Linked DNA regions of Verminephrobacter eiseniae EF01-2. The protein of the gene in region 2 interacts with the protein of the main gene of each other region in a pairwise test. Links are inferred from orthologs where the notes say so. Each region holds a gene or a part of one and is shown on either strand. Other genes may lie near its edges.

Evidence for each region.
Region 1: the proteins of ligA (region 2) and leuS interact in binary tests that used the Escherichia coli proteins (3 or more experiments, as listed by UniProt). The link is inferred for Verminephrobacter eiseniae EF01-2 from one-to-one orthologs.

Annotation. Positions count from the first base shown.
Region 1 is NC_008786.1:1,190,897-1,194,978, reverse strand. Bases 483-3,777 are described here. They hold leuS (leucine--tRNA ligase), read right to left. Parts: upstream 3,407-3,777; coding sequence 683-3,406; downstream 483-682. Other genes in these bases: dapB (4-hydroxy-tetrahydrodipicolinate reductase), read right to left, coding at 3,475-3,777; VEIS_RS05285 (LPS-assembly lipoprotein LptE), read right to left, coding at 483-679. Also shown: more of VEIS_RS05285, read right to left, coding at 176-482; more of dapB, read right to left, coding at 3,778-4,082.
Region 2 is NC_008786.1:4,930,130-4,933,904, forward strand. The notes cover bases 227-3,214. They hold ligA (NAD-dependent DNA ligase LigA), read right to left. Parts: upstream 2,748-3,214; coding sequence 705-2,747; downstream 227-704. Other genes in these bases: VEIS_RS30850 (uracil-DNA glycosylase family protein), read left to right, coding at 227-514; VEIS_RS21600 (cell division protein FtsZ), read right to left, coding at 2,801-3,214. In the rest of the region: more of VEIS_RS30850, read left to right, coding at 1-226; more of VEIS_RS21600, read right to left, coding at 3,215-3,775. UniProt on the Escherichia coli protein: DNA ligase that catalyzes the formation of phosphodiester linkages between 5'-phosphoryl and 3'-hydroxyl groups in double-stranded DNA using NAD as a coenzyme and as the energy source for the reaction.

The sequences.
Region 1 (4,082 bases), 3.7 Mb from region 2 along the record:
GTGGGGTGGTTTGGGCGTTGGGGGTGACGGTGCGGGTGCTTGCACGGGTGAATGCTCATCTGCGGGAGGGTCGATGCATTCCAATCCCGGCTTGAGGGCCTTGGCCTGACTTCGGCCGCGCAGCGGGAGTGCATTGGCGGCCGCGCAGCGCCCGAGCGTGCCCCGAGGTCTTGCTTCAGGAGCGCTTGGCGGCCGCCAGGCGGCGCATCAACTGCTGCACCAGGTCGGTCCGCATGTCGCGGTACAGCAGGGCTTCTTCGGTCTCTTTGGCCAGCGCGATGGTTTCGTTGTAGCTGATGTCGCGCTGCAGCAGTAGTTCGGTCTCGGGGATCAGCGCCACGCCCTGGGGGTTGCGCAGCCGGAACCGGACGCGCAAGCGCAGTTGCATCTCGCGCACTTGGCCCGCTGCGGACAGGCCCACCACCACGCGCTCTTGCTGCTCTTGCAGCAGGTCGAGGATGGCTTGCGCGCTTGCCAACGCGGCCGGCTCGCGCAGCACCAGGAGTTTGGTGCCCGCGCCTTCCAGTGCCCGCTGCAATTGCTGCGCCAGCAGCGAACCCGAGGGCGCCTCGATGTACAGCGAGGCAAAGCCGAATTCGGGCAGGCCGCGCAGGTGGAAACCACAGGCGGGCAGCAGTGCCACCGGTGCCAGGGCGAGCAATGCGCGCCGGTTCCTCATCGGTCAGAACACCAGGTTCACCAGCCGGCCCGGCACCACGATCACGCGCTTGGGCACCGCCCCTGCGGCCAAGGCGGCCGGGCTGGCCCGTGCGATGCGCTCGATGGCGGCCTGGCTGGCCTGCGCGGGCACCAGGATCGAGCCGCGCAGCTTGCCGTTGATCTGCAGCATCAGTTCGATCTCGTCCTGCACCAGTGCCTGCCCATCGACCTGCGGCCAGGGCGCGTCGAGCAGTTCGCCCACAGCGGCTGCATAGCCCAGATCACGCCACAGGCTGTGCGCGATATGCGGCGTGACCGGGTACAGGCAGCGCAGCAGGATGCCAAAGCCTTCGGTCAGCGCCAGTGGGTCGCTCGCCTGGCTGGCCGGGTCGCTGGCCTTGAAGTTTTCCAGCGCGTTGAGCATCTTCATCGCGCCCGAGACCACGGTGTTGTACTGCATGCGCTGGTAGTCATAGTCCACCTGGCGCAGCAGTTGGTGGATCTCCCGCCGCAGGGCCTTGGCCGGTTTGCCAAACGCCGGGGGGTTGCGGGTTTGCGGTGCGCCGGCGCCGGCAAGGCTTGCGCTGGCTGCCGTCATACCGGCGGCATGCAACTGGAGGCCGAAGTTCCACACCCGGCGCAGAAAGCGGTGGCTGCCTTCGACGGCGGCGTCGTTCCACTCCAGCGCGGCCTCGGGCGGGGCGGTGAACATGGTGTGCAGGCGGGCGGTGTCGGCGCCGTATTTGCCGATCAGTTCCTGCGGGTCGACGCCGTTGTTTCTGGACTTGGACATGGTGCCCATGCCTTCGTAATCGATGGCGCTGCCTGCCGGCCAATCCCCCACGGCGCGGATCAGCCTGGCGCCGATGATCTTGCCCGCCGCGTCGTGCACTTGCTCCACATCCTGTGGCCAGAAGTATTCCCGGCCGCCGTTGTCGTTGCGGCGGCTGTAGATGTGGTTGAGCACCATGCCCTGCGTGAGCAGCCGGTTGAAAGGCTCATCGACCTTGACCAGGCCCAGGTCGCGCATCACCTTGGTCCAAAAGCGCGCATACAGCAGGTGCAAGATGGCGTGTTCTATGCCGCCGATGTATTGGTCCATGCCGCTGCCGCCAGTGGCTTGCTGCGGGTCCCGCATCCAGTAGTCGGTGCCCTCGGCCACCATGGCCTGATCGTTCTTCGGGTCGCAATAGCGCATGAAGTACCACGCGCTGTCGACGAAGGTGTCCATGGTGTCCGTCTCGCGGCGCGCGCTCTTGCCGCACACCGGGCAGGTGACGCCGGCGTGAAAGCCCTGATGGCTGTGCAGCGGGTTGCCCGTGCCGTCGGGGATGCAGTCTTGCGGCAGCACCACGGGCAGGTCCTTTTCCGGCACCGGCACGGCGCCATGCTGGTCGCAGTGGATGATGGGAATCGGCGTGCCCCAGTAGCGCTGGCGGCTCACGCCCCAGTCGCGCAAACGCCAAGTGGTTTTCTTCTCGCCCAGGCCCTTTTGCTCCAGCACATGGGCCACGGCCTGCACGGCTTCCTTGTGGTGCAGGCCGCTGAAGCTGTCGGAGTTGATGGTCACGCCGCGCTGCTTGTCGCCGTACCAGTCCTGCCACCGGCGGTAGTCGAAATGCTCGCCATCGACCAGCACCACCTGCCGGATCTCGATGCCGTACTTGAGCGCGAACGCAAAGTCGCGCTCGTCGTGCGCCGGCACGCCCATCACGGCGCCGTCGCCATAGCCCATCAGCACATAGTTGCCGACCCAGACTTCCAACGGCTCGTCGGTCAGCGGGTGCGTGACGTACAGGCCCGTGCGCAGGCCCTTTTTCTCTTGCGTGGCCAGCGCGGCCTCGGTGGTGCCGCCGCTGCGGCATTCGTCGATGAAGGCGGCCAGCGCCGGGTTGCTCTTGGCGGCATGGCTGGCCAGCGGATGCTCGGGCGCCACGGCGCAGAAGGTCACGCCCATGATGGTGTCGGCGCGCGTGGTGAACACGTACAGCCGGCCGCCGCCGATCAGCGCGCCATCGTCGCCCCGGACATCGTGCGGGAAGGCAAAGCGCAGGCCCTCGGATTTGCCGATCCAGTTCTCCTGCATCAGCTTGACGCGCTCCGGCCAGCCGGGCAGTCGATCGTCGGTCACGAAGGCCAGCAGTTCCTCGGCGTAGTCGGTGATCTTCAGGTAGTAGCCGGGAATCTCGCGCTTTTCGACCACGGCGCCGGTACGCCAGCCCTTGCCCTCGTTCACCTGCTCGTTGGCCAGCACGGTCTGGTCGACCGGATCCCAGTTGACGACCTGGGTCTTGCGGTAGGCAATGCCCTTGTCCAGCATCTTCAGGAACAGCCACTGGTTCCACTTGTAATAGCCGGGGTCGCAGGTGGCCAGCTCACGGCTCCAGTCGATGGCCAGGCCCAGGGCCTGCATCTGCTGCTTCATGTAGGCGATGTTTTCGCGCGTCCACCGGGCCGGGGGCATGCCGTTCTTGATCGCCGCGTTTTCCGCCGGCAGGCCGAAGGCGTCCCAGCCCATCGGCATCAGCACGTTGTAGCCGTTCATGCGCAGGTAGCGCGTGAGCATGTCGTTGATGGTGTAGTTGCGCACATGGCCCATGTGCAGCTTGCCGCTGGGGTATGGCAGCATCGAGCAGGCGTAGAACTTCTTCTTGCCGGCGTCTTGCGTCACGCGGTAGGCGTCGCGGGCGCGCCAGTCGTCTTGCGCTGCGCGCTCGATATCTTGGGGGGAGTATTTGTCTTGCATGGGGGCTGCGTCGGTGCTCAAGGGGTGGGGCCGTGCCGCCAGGCCGGCGCGCGGCAGGGCGGCCCGCCTCAGTGCAGGCCGAGCACGTCGAACATGTCGAACATGCCCGTGCCCTGCCCCGCCAGAAAGCGCACCGCGCGCAAGCTGCCCTGCGCGTAGGTGGAGCGGCTGGAAGATTTGTGCGTGATCTCGATGCGCTCGCCGATGCCGGCAAACAGCACCATATGCTCGCCCACGAGGTCGCCGCCGCGAATGGAGGAAAAACCGATGCTCGACGGATCGCGCTCGGCCCTGACGCCTTCGCGGGCGTAGACGGCGCAGTCCTTCAGGTCGCGCCCCAGCGCCTGCGCTATCACCTCGCCCATCTTCAGCGCCGTGCCGGAGGGGGCATCCACCTTGTGGCGGTGGTGCGCTTCGACGATCTCGATGTCGTAGCCCGTGGCCAAGGCCCGCGCGGCCATTTGCAGCAGCCCGAGCGTGACATTCACCCCCACGCTCATGTTGGGCGCCAGCACGATCGCCGTGCGCTCGGCCAACGCCGCCAGTTCGGCCTTTTGCGCGGCGCTGAAACCGGTGGTGCCGATCACCGCCTTCACGCCCAGCCGGCTGCACACCGCCAAGTGGGCCATGCTGCCTTCGGGGCGCGTGAAGTCGATCAGCACCTGCGCATTTTTCA
Region 2 (3,775 bases):
GCTGCGCGCCATGCAATTGCACCGGCACCCGCGCGTGTTCCTGGCGGCGCTGGAGCGCCCGGGGCCTGGCCAGCCAGTGTCGCGTCACCGATCAGATGTCGTAGGCTGCGCGCAGCCATCGGAGCGCAGCGCAAGGCACATCGCGCAGCCCATACCGAGCGTATTGGCAAGCGATGCAACGCCGCGATGCGCTTCGATGGCCAGCGCAGACCGACAGATGATCGGTGACGCGACACTGGCTAGCGCCGACATCCCGGCCGCCCTGGCCGACACCGTGGCAGCGCTGCAGCCGGCGCTGGTGCTGGTACTGGGCCATGTGGCGGCGCGCGCGGCGCTGGGCTGCACCGAGCCGCTGGGGCGCTTGCGCGCCGGGCCGCACCAGTTGGCGGCTTGCCCGGCAGTGGTGAGCTACGACCCGGCCTTCCTGCTGCGCTCGCCGGACACCAAGGCCGCCGCCTGGGCCGACCTGTGCCGCGCCCTGGCCATGGTGCGCAACGCTGGCGCAGCGCGCTGACGCTTCAGGCGCCGTCTCTGCCACGCCGTCTCTGCCACGCCGTTTCTGCATCCGCACCTGATCGAAGGCTGCGGCGCCCCCATGGCTTTGCCCGGGCTGGCACGGCACATCCGCATCCTGCGCGGGTGCTCCGGCAAGCCGGCGGACGGCTGCGCTGCGGGCTTTGCCGGCGCGAACGCGCCGTGGCGCTTCACTCGCCGGCCAGCAAGGCCAGCATGCCGGCCTCGTCCAGCACGGGGATGCCCAGTTCCCGGGCCTTGGCCAGTTTGCTGCCGGCTTCGGCGCCGGCGATCAGGTAGCTGGTTTTTTTGCTGACCGAGCCGGTGACTTTGGCGCCGGCGGCTTCGAGCAGGTCGCGCGCGGCGTCGCGGCCCAGGGTGGGCAAGGTGCCGGTCAGAACCACGCTCTTGCCGGCCAGCCGTTGGGCGGGGCGCTCGGGGGGCGCGCCTTCGGGCCAGCGCAGGCCGCAGGCGCGTAGCTGCGCCACCACTTCGCGGTTGTGCGGCTGCTGGAAGAAGCAGTGCAGGCTTTGCGCGACCACCGGGCCGATGTCGCTGACTTGCAGCAGTTGCTCGACGCTGGCGTTCATGATGGCGTCGAGCGTGCCGAAGTGGCGCGCCAGGTCTTTGGCCGTGGCTTCGCCGACATGGCGCAGCCCCAGGCCGAACAGGAAGCGCGGCAAGGTGGTTTGCCGCGATTTTTCCAGTGCGTCGAGCAGGTTTTGCGCCGATTTTTCGGCCATGCGATCGAGCGCGCTGAGGGCGACCAGGTCCAGCCGGTACAGGTCGGGCAGGCCGCGCACCAGTTCGGCGTCGACCAGTTGGTCTACCAGTTTGTCGCCCAGCCCTTCGATGTCCAGCGCGCGGCGCGCGGCAAAGTGCAACAGGGCTTCTTTGCGCTGGGCGGCGCAGAACAGGCCGCCGGTGCAGCGGTGGTTGGCCTCGCCTTTTTCGCGCACCACGGCGCTGCCGCAGACGGGGCAGTGGGCGGGCATGCGGAAGTTGGCGACGTAGGCCGACCGCTGGCCGGGCAGCACGCCGACCACCTCGGGGATGACGTCGCCGGCCCGCCGCACGGTCACGGTGTCGCCCACGCGCACCTGTTTTTTGCGGATCTCGAACAGGTTGTGCAAGGTGGCGTTGGTCACCGTGACCCCGCCGACGAATACCGGCGCGAGCCGGGCCACGGGGGTGAGTTTGCCGGTGCGGCCGACTTGCAGTTCTATGCCTTCGACGCGCGTGGGCATCTCTTGCGCCGGGTATTTGTGCGCCACGGCCCAGCGCGGTTCGCGGGTTTTGAAGCCCAGGTCGCGTTGCAGTTGCAGCGCGTTGACTTTGTAGACCACGCCGTCGATGTCGTAGGGCAGCGCGTCGCGGCGGGCGCCGATCTGCTCATGCAATGCCGCCAGTTGGCTTGCTCCATGCGCGATGCCGACCTGCTCTGCGACCGGGAAGCCCCAGGATTTGAGGGTTTGCAGCAGCGCGTAGTGGGTGCGCCATGCCGGGCCGCCTTCGCCCGGCGCGGTGACGGCGCCCAGGCCGTAGGCAAAAAAGCGCAGCGGGCGCTGGGCGGTGATGTTGGCGTCGAGCTGGCGCACTGCGCCGGCCGCGGCGTTGCGCGGGTTGACAAAGGTTTTGCCGCTTTGCGCGCGCTGGCGCTGGTTGAGCGCGTCGAAGTCGGCGCGGCGCATGTAGACCTCGCCGCGCACTTCCAGCAGCGCAGGGGCGTCGTCGGGCAGGCCCAGCGGTATCTGCCGGATGGTGCGGATGTTGTGCGTCACGTCTTCGCCGATCTCGCCATCGCCACGGGTGGCGGCCTGCACCAGGCGGCGGTTTTCGTAGCGCAGGCCCATCGCCAGGCCGTCGAACTTGGGTTCGACCACGTATTCGATGGCCGGGTCGGCGTCGGTCAGTCCCAGTTCGCGCCGCACGCGGGCGTCGAAGGCTTGCGCGCCGCCGGCCCCGGTGTCGGTTTCGGTCTGGATGCTGAGCATGGGCAGCGCGTGGCGCACCGGGGTCAGTCCTTGCAGCACCGCGCCCTGCACGCGCCGGGTCGGCGAGTCCGGGGTGATCAGCGCCGGGTGGGCGGCCTCCAGGGCCTGCAGGGCCTGGAATGCGCGGTCGTATTCGGCATCGGGCACGCTGGGCGCGTCCAGCACATGGTATTGGTGGGCCCAGTGAACCAGTTGCTCGCGCAGTGCGCGGATCCTGGCGTCCGCCTGCGCGGGGTCCATCTGCGCCGGGTCCGGGCAATGATCCAGGGGGTCGGCCACGGGCGCCTCCGGTGTCAACTGAACAGGCGCCGGGCCAGTGCCGAGCCGGCGGACAGATCGCGCCCGTCGAGTTGGTCGTACAGCCGCTCCAGGTCGGCGGCGATAGGCTCCATGGCCATTGCCGGCAGCGGCTGGCCATGCTGGTCGCACAGTGCGCCGTCCATGGCTTCGCACAGCGCGGCGGCCACGTCGCGCAGGCGTGCAAAGGCTTGTTCGGTGCGGTCGATCTGGGCCACGTCCAGGCCCAGGCTGATGTCGCGCAGGGCGGACTGGTCGGGGTCGTCGGCCAGCGCGGCCTGGGTGTCATAGCTGAGCGTGAGCATGGGCGGCGCGCCCGGCTGGCTGGCGGGCAGCACCAGCCGGCCCGGCATGGCGCCGGGCACGAAGCCCAGGCGCGCGGCGTTTTGCTGCACGTAGCCGGGGCTCCAGGCGGCTTCGCGCGCGCGCAGCATGAAGGTCAGTTGCGCGTCATGCTCGCTGGCGAATTGGTCGAGTTCGCGCGCGCGCGCCACTTCGTGCAGCATGTCGGGAAAGTCGGGCGCGGCGTTGATGGCGTCGGCAAAGGCTTGGGTCTTGACCACGAATTCCGAGAATTCGATTTCGTTGAGCGCGCCCATGCGGTTGGTCAACTGCACCCCGGCCTGAAAGCTCTGGTAGCGCTGGCCGGGCGCCGGGGTCTCCCATTGCTGCGTGGTTTGGTTCAGGCCCTCGATGGCAAAGGGCTTGCTGCCTGCGCGGCGTGTCGGCGGCAGCGCGGCCAGCGCGGCCGCGCCCGAGACCGGGTGCTCGGGCTGTAGCGGCGCGATCACGTCGATCAACGGGTCGAGCCCGTAGCGGCGCTCCGGGGGCAAGGCCGGCACGGGCCATTGCCGGGCCGCTTGGGCATCGGCGGCAGGGTCATCCAGGGGGTCGGCAGGCGGCATGGCGCCGGCGGCGAAGCCGGGTTCGCGGCGCCCGCCGTGCGCCTCGTCCTGCGCGCGCCGGGGGGT